DNA from 2 places in the Microbulbifer sp. TB1203 genome. Region 1 is predicted to be linked to the other one. Evidence: riboswitches for the same ligand, from Rfam matches in the RefSeq annotation. Region 1 holds a riboswitch; the other holds the start of a gene.
The links. A riboswitch is a leader RNA that binds a small molecule or an ion and turns the genes downstream of it on or off. The one in region 1 is predicted to bind molybdenum cofactor.
Positions count from the first base shown of each region.

Region 2: another riboswitch for molybdenum cofactor. It lies ahead of moaA (GTP 3',8-cyclase MoaA); the one in region 1 lies ahead of moaA (GTP 3',8-cyclase MoaA).

Region 1 covers NZ_CP116899.1:5,105,174-5,112,598, reverse strand. The annotation lists gene modA (molybdate ABC transporter substrate-binding protein) at 1-121, opposite strand, end outside; gene moaE (molybdopterin synthase catalytic subunit MoaE) at 115-567, opposite strand; gene moaD (molybdopterin converting factor subunit 1) at 571-819, opposite strand; gene moaC (cyclic pyranopterin monophosphate synthase MoaC) at 816-1,313, opposite strand; gene moaB (molybdenum cofactor biosynthesis protein B) at 1,313-1,831, opposite strand; gene PP263_RS21685 (NTP transferase domain-containing protein) at 2,083-2,667, opposite strand; gene moaA (GTP 3',8-cyclase MoaA) at 2,672-3,640, opposite strand; molybdenum cofactor riboswitch at 3,629-3,770, opposite strand; gene PP263_RS21675 (ANTAR domain-containing response regulator) at 4,168-4,752, shown strand; gene PP263_RS21670 (CmpA/NrtA family ABC transporter substrate-binding protein) at 4,782-5,843, shown strand; gene PP263_RS21665 (NarK family nitrate/nitrite MFS transporter) at 6,022-7,425, shown strand, end outside.
Region 2 covers NZ_CP116899.1:1,254,439-1,261,863, forward strand. The annotation lists gene PP263_RS05330 (NarK family nitrate/nitrite MFS transporter) at 1-330, opposite strand, end outside; gene PP263_RS05335 (MFS transporter) at 653-1,939, shown strand; gene PP263_RS05340 (alginate export family protein) at 2,085-3,290, shown strand; molybdenum cofactor riboswitch at 3,350-3,489, shown strand; gene moaA (GTP 3',8-cyclase MoaA) at 3,491-4,468, shown strand; gene PP263_RS05350 (hypothetical protein) at 4,472-4,642, shown strand; gene moaB (molybdenum cofactor biosynthesis protein B) at 4,639-5,178, shown strand; gene moaC (cyclic pyranopterin monophosphate synthase MoaC) at 5,183-5,695, shown strand; gene moaD (molybdopterin converting factor subunit 1) at 5,695-5,940, shown strand; gene moaE (molybdopterin synthase catalytic subunit MoaE) at 5,948-6,406, shown strand; gene modA (molybdate ABC transporter substrate-binding protein) at 6,391-7,149, shown strand; gene modB (molybdate ABC transporter permease subunit) at 7,130-7,425, shown strand, end outside.

The sequences.
Region 1 (7,425 bases):
GGACTTCCAGTGCCGGGCGGAAATTGGAGGCGGTGGCGATACGCAATTTCGGTTGCGGCGGCTCGCTGCAGGACAGCAGAAACAGGCAGCAAAAAATTCCGAGGAACAGGTTTTTTACCACTTCTCCAGCGCCTCCCGGTCGCTCTCCCGCGCCTCCACCCAGCGTTCGCCGCCCGGACCTCTCTCTTTTTTCCAGAAAGGGGCGCGGCTCTTCAGCCAGTCCATGATAAAGGCACAGGCATCCAGTGCCGCCTGGCGGTGTTCCGCGGTGGCCCCCACAAAGACGATATCCTCGCCGGGGTCCAAGGGGCCGATCCGGTGCACGATGCGCACCCGGCCGAGCTGCCAGCGCCGACACGCCTGTTCGGCGATATCCCCGAGCACCCGTTCGGTCATACCAGGGTAGTGTTCCAGCTCCAGCCGGTTGACGCCGGTGCCCAGGTTAAAATCGCGCACCGATCCCACAAACATCGCCGCGGCGCCGTCGCGGGTATTCTCCGCGCGCAACTGCGCATACTCCGCGCCCACATCGAAAGCCTCCAGCTGCACCGCTACCGAGACAGCCATTTTTCAGCCCCCGGTGACTGGCGGAAAGAAAGCCACTTCGTCGCCGGCCGCCACCGGGCTGGCCGCCGTAGCGAGATGCTGGTTGAGCGCCATCTGCAGGCTGGCGTCCATCAGCGCCCGCCGCCATGGATCGCCGCGCTCGCTCAATTTCTCGCGCAGATCCGCCAAGGTCTCGAGGCCCCCGCTGTCCACTTCCAGTGCGGCGCAATCGAGCTTTTCCCGCAGCCCGGCGAAAAACAAGACCCTGATCACCAGTACTCCTCCTCCAGGTCCGGCGCCCGTCGCCAGTGACCCAGCTTGCCGCCGCTTTTTTCCAACAGGCGAGTGGGGCCGATCACCATGGCCGGGTCCACCGCCTTGCACATATCATAGATAGTCAAGGCCGCCACCGAAGCCGCCGTCAGCGCTTCCATTTCCACTCCGGTGCGCCCGGCCAGGCGGCAGAAACTGAGAATTCTGACGCTGAGGGTCTCGCGCTCCAAAACAAAATCCAACTGCACCTTGGTGAGCGCCAGTGGATGGCAGAGGGGGATCAGGTCGGCAGTTTTCTTCGCCGCCTGGATGCCGGCTATCCGCGCGGTGGCCAGCACGTCGCCCTTTTTATTCTGTCCCGCGAGCATTTGTTCAAAGGCATCCGCACTCATCTGCACGCAGGATTCGGCGCGCGCACTGCGCTCGGTCACCGACTTGTCGGTGACATCCACCATACTGGCCTCGCCGCGCCGGTTGAGGTGCGTCAGACTCATTACTGTGCCCTCCCCTTCAGGTGCGCGACGAAATTGCACGGCCGGTGCCGCGAATCCAACTGTTCGCGGAGGATGTTTTCCCAGGCGGTGCGGCAGGCGCCGGTAGAGCCGGGCATACAACAAATCAAGGTGTTGTTGGCAATCCCGGCCAGGGCGCGGGACTGGATGGTGGAAGAGCCGATCTCCTCGAAGGAGATGGCCCGGAAAAGTTCACCGAAGCCCTCCACCTGTTTGTCGAACAGCGGCGCCAGCGCCTCCGGCGTGGAATCGCGGCCACTGAAGCCGGTGCCGCCAGTGGTCAGGATCACTTGTACCCCCTGCTCGGCGATCCATTGGGAAACCTGGGCGCGCAGCTGATAGATATCGTCGGGAACAATTTTCTTTTCCCACAGCTGGTGGCCCGCAGCCCCGACAACTTCAGCCAGGTATTGACCGGAGGTGTCCGTCTCTTCGGTGCGGGTATCGGATACCGTGAGTACGGCGATGGTTAGCGCTGTGCCTTTTTCTGTCTGCTGCATTGAAATTCTCTCAATTTTCAAAAATAACCGTAGCTACTCATTCATAGGGAATGTGCACTGGCTTAAGCGAACCACCCTGTAGGAGCGGCGGGGCGGCCATCCGACATGCCCGCGATCGGGCTCTGTTCGCGGGCATGTCGGATGGCCGCCCCGCCGCTCCTACAGGGATGAGCAGTTACAAATAACCGTTGTAGTAAATACCAGTATTTGATGGGCACGCCCGCTACGCGAGCTTTGCCCATCCTGCAAAGTTACAAAAGCCTCTCCGCTCCGCAGATTTCTGCAAACTCCTGCGGGCGATTTACATTCAGGTGCCAGTTACCCGGCGGCATTTCCAGCTGCCGCCCTCCCGATTCCCTGATCAGCGCCTTTATCGAGGCCTCATTTCCCGGCGTTATGGCCCCTTGAAGGTAATCGCGGCCGGATTCATCCAGGCGCAGCCAAAGCGGCAGATAACAGCGGCCAAAACAGAGTGCTCTCTCTCCGCTTCCAACCCCTTCGGCGCAAAGTTGTTCCAACTGCTCGGCCCCCAGCAGCGGCATATCCACCGGAATGGCCAGCAGCGCATCGCAGGCTATTTGTTCCCGGCGGAGGTGTTCGGCCACGGAATGAAGGCCGCCCAAGGGACCGCGGGCAACGGTGCTATCGGCAATGCCGCCGGAACGATTTCCGCTGACCAGCGGTGGCAGGAACTCCACGTTTCGGGCCCGTAGGTTGCTCAGCAGCGACTGCGCCCGCTGCAACAGGGTCTGCCCGCCGGGCAATTGCAGCAGCGCCTTGTCCCGTCCCATTCGGCGGGACTGGCCGCCGGCGAGCACCACGGGGCAGACTTTCATCCCGCTAACCACCGAGCATCGCCAGGTTGCGCGTGGCTCCCACCCGCTCCTGCTGCAGATAGTGACTGGGTGCCTTTTGTGTCACCAGCGCGCGAATTCTCTCCGCGAGCACCTCGGTATCGCCGCGGCGGATCTCCTCGAGCAGGTCCATGCCCTGTTCCGCAAACAGGCACAGGTGCAGGCGGCCCTGGGCGGAAATCCGCAGGCGGTTGCAGCTGCTGCAGAAATCCTCGCTGTAGGGGGTAATCAGGCCGATGCGTCCGCGGTAGTCGGGGTGGCTGTATTCCCGCGCCGGGCCGGCGTCGCGCTCGCGGGGCAGCAGTTGCCAGCCGTCGCGCACCAGTTGCCCTTCGATGGTCTCGCCGCGCAGGTGGTTGCTGGCAAAGAATTCCCGGTTGTCCCCGGTGCGCATCAGTTCGATAAAGCGGAGAGTGACCGGTGTGTCCCGGAGCCAGCGCAGGAAGTCCCGCAGGCGCCGCCCCGCACCGTCGCAGAGCAGCACCGCGTTGACCTTGGTGGTCACGCCCAGTTCGAGGGCGCGGTCGATTCCTTCGAGCACCTTCGGGAGGCAGTCGTGGCCGGTAATCCGCGCGAATTCGTCCGGCTGCAGGCTGTCGATGCTGATATTGAGCTGATCCAGACCCGCCCGCCGCCAGCCATCGATCACCCTGGGCAGCTTATAGCCGTTGCTGGTCACCGCCACACGGCGGATGCCGGCGGTGCCTTTGGCAGCGGCAATGATTTCCGGGAGGTCGGCGCGCAGGGAGGGCTCTCCGCCGGTCAGGCGCACTTTCTGCGTGCCCAGGCTGGCAAAGGCGCGGATCACCGTCGCCGTTTCGGCGGCGGTGAGGTGAGGGCTGTCGTCCGCCGCGGTGTAGCCTTCCGGCAGGCAGTAGTTGCAGCGGAAGTTGCACACATCGGTCACGGACAGGCGCAGGTAATAGAACCTGCGCCCGAGATTGTCTTCTAGCATCAAACGCCTTTCCAAGTTCGGGAGGCCGACGGATTTCTCCGCCGACCCTGGTGAACCGGGCAGACCGGTTCACGGCCAACAAACCCTATTCGGAGAACTTAGGTTTGAGGGCTCGGTGTTTGTGGATGTTTGTTTCTATCGGTTTGGATGTCCTGAGCTGGCAGCCTCCGGGAGAACGCTCAAGTTCGGGTTCAAAATCTACATCAAAATTCAACGCAATCATCATGCCACCGGTTCCCGCACCCTCACAAGGCCCAAAACAAGGCAGGGGCATCCAGGGTGCACCAAAAACTGGCCGCCACATTGCCTCCTGCACTACGAATGTGCAAAAGCCACAGATCCCGCTAAAGGTAGCACAGCCCGCCACCGGCGGTTTACCTGGAAATTGCATTTGGCACAGCTTTTGATTGCTTTTCCCCAGCGGCAAGAGAAAGCCCGGCGGCATTCGGTGTCACCGGGTTATTGACTCCGAACTGCTGGCACCGGACTGCAGCGACCGGTCACTGACAATAAGACACTGAATAGCGATGAATAAATCTCTCGGCATAATGCTGGTCGACGACCACCCCGAACGGGCGGAAATGGTCTGTGCCCAGTTGCGCTCGGCCGGCTATCGACTGCTGGCCCAGCTCAATAGCGCCGAGGGGCTACTCCTCCATGTGGAGAGGCACCGGCCGGATATCGTGCTGATCGATATCGAGTCCCCGGACCGCGACATCCTCGAAAGCCTGGCGATCATCAACCGCCAGAATCCCACCCCGGTAGCCATGTTCTCCCCCCGCGGCGACGCGGGCTTTATCGCCCGCGCGGTGGAGGCCGGCGTGAGCGCCTATATGGCCGAGGGCATCAGCGCAGAACGGGTGGCGCCGGCGATCGAGATCGCCATGGCCCAGTTCCGCAGCTACCAGCAATTGCGCCAGTCCCTGGAGCGCACCCGCCAGCAACTGGACGAACGCAAGGCCATCGAGCGGGCCAAGGGCCTGCTGATGGCCAAAAAGAACCTCAGCGAAGAGGCCGCGCACAAGACCCTGCGCAACCTGGCCATGAGCAGTAACTCCACCATGCGCGTGGTGGCGGAGCGAATTATTCAACATCTTCAGCCCGGAAATTGAGCCTTCAGCCCCAAAAAATTGAGCGACCCATGCCTACTTCCCTGAGCCCGGAAAAGAATCACCTCAAGCTGCTCTACTTGCGCCTCACCGACAGCGCGCCGCTGATCGTCGCCCGGGAAATGGGCTTTTTCAGCCGCTTCGGGCTCAAAGTGCAACTGCAGCGGGAGACCTCCTGGGCCACTCTGCGCGACAAGCTGATCGGCGGCGCCGCCGACGCCGCCGCTATGCTCGCCCCCATGCCGCTGACCCTGACACAGACCCTCCCACAGTGCGGAGAACGGCTGCTGAGCGGCCTGATCCTGAGCTGCAACGGCAACGCCATCACCCTTGCGGAATCCCTCTATCGCAAGCTGCCACTGCCGGCGGGTGATTGCGACGGCGGGCGGGTCGGCCAGGCGCTGAAGGAATACCTGCGCGCGCGCCCAAGTGGCGAAGCGCCGCTGCGTTTCGCCACCGTATACCCATTTTCCAGTCACGCACTGCAGCTGCGCCACTGGCTGCGCACCGCGGAGATCGATCCGGACCGGGATCTGCAGCTGCTGGTGCTGCCGCCGGAACAGATGGTGGACAACCTGGAGCGGGGGGAAATCGACGGCTATTGCGTGGGTGAACCCTGGAACACCATGGCCGCGCGCAGGGGCATCGGCGCAATCGCCACCCCCTGCAATACACTGCTGCCCGCCATGCCGGAGAAGGTACTGGCGGTCACCGAAAGCTGGCACAACGCCCACCCGGTTGCCCACATGGCCCTGCGCGCCGCACTGCTGCAGGCCTGCCGCTGGCTGGCAGAGCCCGCCCAACGCCGGGACGCCACCGCGCTGCTGGCGCGGGAGGAATACCTGGGGCTGCCGGAAGAGGTGGTGGCACCGTCACTGGCGGATCAGCTGTATCGCCGCAGCGATTCCGATGCCGCGGCCAATACCGGCTGGCACCTGTTCGCCGATGGAGACTACGGCAGCCCCACGGAGGAGAAAGCAGCACAGCTGCTGGAACTCTGCCGGGAATTCTCCCAGGTAAATGCGCAGGCCGCGGGGGCATTCCGCCCGGAGCTGTACCGGCAGACTGAGGAGTTCCTGCAGCGCCAAAAGTGATGGCACGTAATTTGAATACCAAACCCACATGACGATTTGCGTGTAGGGGCGGACCTTGTGTTCGCCCCTGTGGCAAAAAATCAATGAACGGACAACGAAGTCCACCGGCAGCGGCCCCAGGCCGAACCCCGTGGGCTTTTTTTATGCCCGCGGCAAAATCGAATAAAAGGAAACCACCATGTCCAGCGATACCCTGAACCTGTTTTCCTTCCGCGGGAAAACCAAAATCCTCCACCTCACGTGGGTGGCCTTCTTTATCTCATTCTTCGCCTGGTTCAGCCACGCGCCACTGCTGATGGCCATTGCCGACAGCCTGTCGCTCACCCCGGACCAGGTGAAAACCCTGCTGATCCTCAATGTGGCGCTGACCATCCCTGCGCGCATCGTGATCGGCATGCTCACCGACAAATACGGCCCGCGCCTCACCTATTCGCTGCTGCTGGCGGTGGGCAGCGTGCCCTGTTTTATCTTCGCGCTGGCGGACAGCTTCGTGCAGGCCGCCGTGGGCCGCTTCCTGCTCGGCTTTATCGGCGCGGGCTTTGTGGTGGGTATCCGCATGGTGTCCGAGTGGTTCCCGGCGCGCCAGCTGGGCACCGCCGAGGGCATCTATGGCGGCTGGGGCAATTTCGGCTCCGCCGCCGCAGCCATGACCCTGCCCACCGTCGCGCTGATTTTCGGCGGGGACGACGGCTGGCGCTACGCCATCGGCCTCACCGGTTTGATGGCGCTGGTGTACAGTTTTATCTACTACGCCACGGTCACAGACACCCCCAAGGGCTCCACTTATTTCAAGCCGAAGAAAATCGGTGCCATGGAAGTGACCAGCACGGGGGATTTCGTACTGCTGCTGGTAATGAAAGTGCCCATGTACGCGGCGCTGGCGCTGCTCACCTGGAAGCTCTCCACGGGCGTCAACATGATCTCCAGCTTCTGGGCCACTGTGATTTACTGTGGCCTGGGACTTCTCTATCTGCTCGACGCCAGAAAAACCTGGAGCATCAACCGCGAGGTATTCACCAATCCGCCGGCACCCATCCACCGCTACAAATTCAAACAGGTGGCGGTGCTCAACCTGCTCTATTTCGCCACTTTTGGCTCCGAGCTGGCGGTGGTCTCCATGCTGCCCCTGTTCTTTTCCGAAACCTTCGAGCTGGACCCGGTCAAGGCCGGCCTGCTGGCCTCCGGTTACGCCTTCATGAACCTGGTGTCGCGCCCCGCCGGGGGGCTGTTCAGCGACCGCTATGGACGCAAGTCCACCCTGCTGATCCTGGTTGTCGGCCTGGCGCTGGGCTACTTCACTATGAGCCAGATCAACGCACAGTGGCCCCTGTACCTGGCGGTATGCGCGGCGATGGCCTGCTCCTTCTTTGTGCAGGCGGGCGAAGGCGCGGTGTTTGCGGTGGTGCCGCTGATCAAGCGCCGCCTCACCGGCCAGATCGCCGGTATGACCGGCGCCTACGGCAATGTCGGTGCGGTCTTCTACCTCACCGTGCTGAGCCTGGTTTCCTACCAGGCCTTCTTCCTGGTGATCGCCGCCACCGCGGTTCTGGGCTTCGCCGCCACTCTTCTGATGGAAGAACCC
Region 2 (7,425 bases), 1.5 Mb from region 1:
GGCCAGGGCCCGGTAACTGTCTGCGGTGGCGAAACCCAGGCAGATAACGGATGACGTTACCAGCAGCCCGCTGTACACCAGGCGCGGCCCGAACCTGTCCACCAGCATGCCGATCACGATGCGCGCCGGGATGGTCAGTGCCACGTTGAGGATCAGCAGCGCCTTTACCTGCTGGCTGCTGAGATCGAAAGCCTCCTTGATAAAGACCATCAGCGGCGCATGGCTGAACCACACGACGAACGTGAGGAAAAATGCAAACCAGGTGATATGCAGTGTCTTTATCTTTGGATCGTGCCAATTAAAAAAATTTAGCCCGCTGGATGTGGTCATGATAACTCCTTTGGCTTGTCTGCCCTTTAGCCGCCAATTGTTGACGCACAGTTTAAAAGCGGGCCCGCTCCCGAACAGCGGACAGGAGTGGTAGTTTTGCCGGAAAAAAGCCTGCAAAGTGCGGTCGCCTACCTCCGCCCGGTAGTCGCGGCGAACCGCGGGGCGGCGGTGATCCCGGTGACTCCACCGGCCGCCTACCTCGTTGGTGGTAGCTGGTCCGCACTGTGTACAGCGCCGGTGTTTTTGTGGGTAGTTGGGACGGAGCGGCACGGATCAGGGGCGAGGATTGCGTAGAATTCCAGATGTAAACCGGGGATTTATCATGCAATACACCGAACAGCTCGCCGGCCGGGCTCTTGTGTCCGCCACCGCCATGTTTGCGGCCAACTTTTCCGTCTGGACCCTGTACGCGGTGCTGGGGGTATCCATTCGCGACCAGTTAAATCTGTCCGCGACCGAATTCGGCGTGCTGCTGGCGGCCCCCATGCTGAGCGGCGCCCTGTTGCGGTTTCCCGTTGGGCTGCTGGCGGAGCGGTTTTCCGCAAAGAAAATAATCCTGGCGCAGGCGTTGTCGCTTCTACCTATTCTGCTGCTGCTTCCGCGCGTTCACAGTTACTCCGGACATTTACTGGCGGGTTTGTGGCTGGGTATTTCCGGTACCGCCTTTGTCTCGGGAATCCGGTATATCAGCCCCTGGTTCGACCGGCGCCGGCAGGGCACCGCCATGGGAATATTCGGTGCCGGCAATGCCGGCGCCGCCGTCACGCTGGCACTGGCACCGGCCATTGAAAACTGGCTGGGGAGGGAGATGGTGGGGCCAGTGTACGGCGCCGCCATGTTTATCGCGATCCTGCTGTTCGCGTACTGGGCGCCGGAGGAGATACCTTACATGCGCAGCCGGCGCCGCTCCGAACTGGAATTTCACCTGCGCCCCTTATCCGAAATCAGGGTGTGGCGCTTCGGGCTCTATTACTATTTTGTCTTCGGCAGTTTTCTCGCGCTGCTGCTCTGGCTGCCCCAGTACTACCTGGATGCCTACGGGGTTTCCACGCAAACGGCGATGGCCCTTACGCTGCTGTTTGTGGCGCTGTCCAGTACGGTGCGCGCTCTGGGAGGCTGGTTTGCCGATCGCTACGGTGCCCGCGCCGTCAACTGGAGTGTCTTCTGGACCTGCCTAGTGTGCCTCTTCTTTCTCAGTTATCCGCCCACCAGCATGACCATTCACGGCATCGAGCGGGACGTGCAGATCGAACTCGAAGTGGGCATCGAACTCTTCACGCTGTTGATCCTGGTGATCGGCATCGCTCAGGGATTCGGGCGCGCCTCTGTGTACAAGATCGTCTACGACAATTATCCCCGCTATATGGGCAGCGTCGGCGGCGCCGTGGCCACGATCGGCGCCCTGGGAGGCTTCAGTCTCCCGGTCATGTTTGGTATCGCCCAGGATATTGTGGGTATTCACAGCGCCGCCTTTATGCTGCTCTACGGCGTGCTCGCGGTGTGTATGCTGGCGATGTATCTGGCCCTGCAGCGGGAGCGCGCCTTGCAGCGTCTCGAATTTGCCAGGCAGCACAATTTTCTGCACCGGGAGGACACCCCTTTCGGGTAATGCCCTCCAGCCATTTGGTATTAGCTCTGTGCACCGGCAGGTGGCAGCTCCACCGCGATGGGAAGGATGGGGCAGGTTTTCATTGTTTTACCTGGCGCTGTAACTTGTCATGCAGAATTCCCAAACAGTTGCAGAGGACCAGAGAATGATTACACAGAAATTTCCCAGCCTTGTTTGTAGCGCATTGCTGTGCGCGAGCGGTGTGGCCTCTTCGCGTGCCAGCGCCGAAGACACCGCGCAGACGTTTTCCAGTGCCGTGCAAAACGGCGATCTGGCGATCAATCTGCGCTATCGCGCGGAAAACGTCGAGCGGGACAACCTGTCCAACGACGCCACCGCATCCACCCTGAGAACGCGCCTGAGTTGGCAGAGCGGAAATTACCGCGGATTCAGCGCGATGATCGAAGTGGACGACGTAAGCGCAATAGGGCAGGAGAATTACAACTCAACCACCAACGGGCGGACCGATTATCCGGTAGTCGCCGATCCGCTGGGAACAGAGGTGAACCAGGCCTATCTGCAGTACGGCAACGGGACTTTCAAGGCTACGGCGGGGCGTCAGCGCATAGTGCTGGACGACCAGCGTTTCGTCGGCGGTGTCGCCTGGCGCCAGAACGAGCAGACCTTCGACGGCTACCGGTTTCGCTACGGGCGCGACGGCGCGCTGCAGCTGGACTACAGCTATATCTACAACGTCAACCGAATTTTCGGCGAGGATAGCGAACAGGGAAACCTGGAAGGGGATATACAGATTTTCCGCACCGGTTATCCCCTGACGGAAAATCACAAACTGGTCTTCCTGGCTGTGGATCTCCAACTGGAGCACGCCGTCGATGCCTCCAGCCGCACCCTCGCGCTGCGTTATAGCGGTGCCTTCGGGCCGGTCAAGGCGCAGCTGGGCTACGCCCGCCAGACGGAGGCCGGGGACAGCGGCCTCGACTACAGCGCACCCTATTACCTCGCTGAACTGGATACGGATTTCGGACCGGTCAATGTTCGCCTCGGCTATGAAGAGCTGGGAGCGGACAACGGAGTGGGTTTCTCCACGCCGCTGGCCACCCTGCACAAATTCCAGGGCTTTGCCGACCAGTTCCTGTCCACTCCCGCGGACGGCATCGAGGACCTGTACCTGGGCGCCGCCGGCAAGCTGGCCGGCGGGATCCTGAGTACCACTTATCACCGGTTTTCCGCAGTGGAGACCTCCACCGACTGGGGCAGCGAGTGGGACCTCGGCTACAGCCGCAAATTGACCGAACAGTTATCGGCGACGGTCAAATACGCCAGCTACAGAGCCGATGCTTACAGTGTCGATACCGACAAGTTGTGGCTGATGCTCACGGCATCCTTCTGACAGACAAAGGGAGTACCACCTTTGCCCCCGTGCAACACAATCGCCCGCTGATACACTGCAAAGAGTTTAAACACCGAGCCCCCATGCCTAAGCGCCCTGCGTATGGTGCGGGGGCCGTGGCCGGCACTGCCGGCCACCAGGGCCGCCCGGGAAACCGGCCGGCCTCCCGAAACTGGAAAGGCGTTTAATAAAGGCGTTTAATGTTAACCGATGAATTTGGGCGCAGGTTTTTTTACCTGCGTCTGTCCGTGACCGATGTCTGCAATTTCCGCTGCAATTACTGCCTGCCGGATGGCTATCAGTGCACAGGAGCGCAAGCGCGGGAAAAAACCCTGAGTGTTGCCGAGGTCCGCACAGTGGTGCGCGCCTTCGCCTCCCTGGGCACGGAAAAAGTTCGCATCACCGGCGGTGAACCCTCCCTGCGCAGGGATCTGCCGGATCTTATTGCTGCAACCAGCGGCGCCGCCGGTATTCGCCGGGTTGCCATCACCTCCAACGGCTACAGGCTCGCCAACGAAATCGACCGCTGGCGCGACGCGGGTTTGGACCAGCTCAACGTCAGTGTCGACAGCCTGGACCCGCACCAGTTCGAGCGCATCACCGGACACCACAAGCTGGAAAAAGCGCTGCGCGGAATCGAGCGGGCCCTGGAGCTGGGCGTCGAGACCAAGGTCAACACGGTGCTGCTGCGGGAACACAACCTGGGCGAATATCACAAATTTCTCCAGTGGGTCCGGGCAACGCCGGTGACCCTGCGCTTTATCGAATTGATGCGCACCGGCGATAACCGCAGTTTTTTTGCCAGCAATCACGTCTCCGGCCGCGATATCGAAAAGCGGTTGCTGCGGGACGGCTGGGAACGGCTGGCCCGCCACCGCAGCGCCGGTCCGGCGCGGGAATACCGGCACCCGGACTACGCCGGCCGCATCGGACTGATCACCCCCTACAGCAAGGATTTTTGTGCGGACTGCAACCGCCTGCGCATGTCCGCACAGGGCGCGCTGCACCTGTGCCTGTTTGCGGAGCAGGGTATCGACCTGCGCGACGCCATCGCCGGCGGCGACCACCGGGCCCTGGCGGAAATGATCCGGGCAGCGGTGAGCGGCAAGGCCGCCGGCCATCATTTGGCGAGCGGCCGGACCGGGGCGACCCACAACCTGGCGATGCTGGGAGGCTGAACCGTGGACGAAAGCCCGGTGACAAGCTGCGGCGTGGTGCTGGCCGGCGGCGACAGTTTTCTCGAGCACGCGCTGGGCCTGATGCGCGGGCTTCCACTGCAATATCAATACACCGGCGCAGTACGCGCAGGAATTCACACATTCAGTTTTTTGATTCAGGCGAAACACTTATGACACACGTTTCAGAGGAATTTATTCCGCTCAATATCGCGGTATTGACGGTATCCGACACCCGCAGCGAAGAGACCGACACCTCCGGCCAGTACTTGGCAGAGGCACTGCAGGCGACGGGACACAAACTTGCGGACAGGAAGATAGTGCCGGACGATATCTACCGGATGCGCGCCGAGGTTTCCCGGTGGATAGCACAGGAAGATATTCACGCAGTGCTGGTAACCGGTGGCACCGGCTTTACCGCGCGGGATTCGACACCGGAGGCGTTGCAGCCGCTGTTCGACAAGACCGTGGACGGCTTCGGCGAGTTGTTCCGGAAAATTTCCTTTGCGGATATCGGCAGCGCCACAGTGCAGTCCCGCGCCCTGGCGGGGCTGGCGAATCGCACCCTGATCTGCTGTATGCCGGGCTCCACCGGCGCCTGCCGCACCGCCTGGGAAAAGATACTGCTGGAGCAGCTGGACGCGCGCCACCGGCCCTGCAATTTCATACCCCACATTCGCCCCGCGCAGCCGGTGTGCGCCACCAGGGGGTAAGCCGATGGGTAAATTGACTCACCTCAATTCCCGCGGCGAAGCAAATATGCTGGACGTGACGGACAAAGCCGTGACCGACCGCAGCGCCCGCGCCGAGAGCGCCGTCAGCATGAGCGCCGAAGCTTTTGCACTGCTGGTGGACGGCAGCCACCGCAAAGGCGACGTCCTGGCGGTAGCCCGCATCGCCGGCATTCAGGCGGCAAAAAAAACCGCGGAACTGATTCCTCTGTGTCACCCACTCGCACTCACAAAAGTGAAGGTGCAGTTTGAGCTTCTACCCAATGAGAACCGGGTGCGGGTGGAAAGCTACTGCCGCCTGGCGGGCAGAACCGGGGTGGAGATGGAGGCACTGACCGCGGCGGCGGTGGCGGCGCTCACCATCTACGACATGTGCAAGGCAGTTGACCCGGCCATGTGCATAGGTCCCACGCGCCTGCTTAAAAAAAGCGGCGGCAAGCGCGGGGAGTGGCGCCGCGAAGACGCGAACGAGGCGGGCTCAATAAGGAGAGATGAATAGTGATTCAGGTTCTGTTTTTCGCCCGCCTGCGGGCCGAGCTCGGCACCGCCGAACACCAGCTGGATGGATTTTCCGGCAGTGTGGAAGAGGTGCGCGCGCAATTGTGCAGCCTGTTTCCGGATTGGCGGGCTGCCCTTCAATCCGCCGATATTCAGGCGGCGGTCAACCGGGAGATAGCCGCGTCTTCAACACCGGTGCGCGACGGCGATGAAGTCGCTTTCTTCCCACCGGTAACCGGAGGCTAGGGGGCGAGTGGATTACATCGAAGTGTGCGGGGCACCCTTTGCGGTGCCAGTCGAGTACGCGGCGCTCAGGTCGGCGAATATCTCTGACGGTGCCTGCGCCGTGTTTGCGGGTTCGGTGCGCGACTACAACGCCGGCGCCGACGTCAGCGGGCTGACGCTGGAGCACTACCCGGGCATGACGGAAGAAAGCCTGCGGCGGATAGTGGCCGGTGCCCGCAGCCGCTGGCAACTGGGGCGGGTGCGGCTGTTGCACCGCACCGGCCCCCTGGCACTGGGGGAGAATATCCTGTTTGTGGGCGTCACCAGTCCCCATCGCCAGGCGGCATTCGCGGCCTGCCACTATATAGTCGACCGCCTCAAGACGGAGGCCCCTTTCTGGAAGCTGGAATCCGGAGAGGCGGGAGACCGCTGGGTGGCGGCGCGGCAAAGCGACAGGCGCGAGTTGGAAAAATGGCGTACCGGCTGACCGCGCTGCTGTTGATACTCTGCCTGCCGTTTCCCGCGCCCGCCGCGGAGTGCCGCCTGCGGGTCGCGGTCGCGGCGAGTTTTCGGCCGGCGCTGGAATCGCTGCTGCCGGAATTCCAACGCCGCCACGACTGCGGGGTGCAGCTGAGCAGCGGGAGTTCCGGAGTCCTCTACCAACAGCTTGTGCACGGTGCTCCCTACGATCTCTTTCTCTCCGCCGACCGGCTGCGTCCCGAACTGCTGGAGCGGCAGGGGCTGCTGGTGCCGGGCAGCCGCGCCAGTTATGCCCGCGGCCTGCTGGCGTTGTGGGCGCCGGGGGGCGCCGCGCCGTCCGCCGATACTTTGCGGCGCTGGCGGGGCAGGGTCGTAATCGCCGATCCCGAACTCGCGCCTTTTGGCGCGGCGGCACGGGAGGCATTGATGTACCTTGGGCTCTGGTCGCGGCTGCGCCCGCGCCTGGCGCGTGCCGCCAACGCGGGGCAGGCTTATCTATTGCTGGAATCCGGGCACGGCGGCATCGGCTTTGTCGCGGCCAGCCAGTTGCGCGCCGCCGGTCGCGGCGGGGATTACTGGCTGCTGCCGGAGAACTGGTATCCGCCCATCGAACACCAGCTGGCAATTCCGGCTTCCAGCCGCCGCCGGGCCATGGCCGAGGCGCTTTCCTCTTATTTGCGCAGCCCGCCGGTCCAGCGCAGGCTGATGCAACTGGGCTACGGACGGGGAATTGACCGTGGATCCCAGTGACCTCGAGGCAGTGGCGTTGACCTTGCGCCTGGCCGCCATCACCACTGTGCTGTTGCTGCTGCTGGGGGTACCGCTGGCCTGGTGGTTGAGCCGGTGGCGCAGTCGCTGGCGGCACCTGCTGGAGGTGCTGGTCACCCTGCCGCTGGTGCTGCCGCCCACGGTGCTGGGTTTTTACCTGCTGCTGCTCTTCTCCCCGAATTTCCCCGCTGGCCGGTTGCTGGTCAAGGTAGTGGGCGGGCCACTGGTATTTTCCTTTTCCGGTCTGGTGGTGGCCTC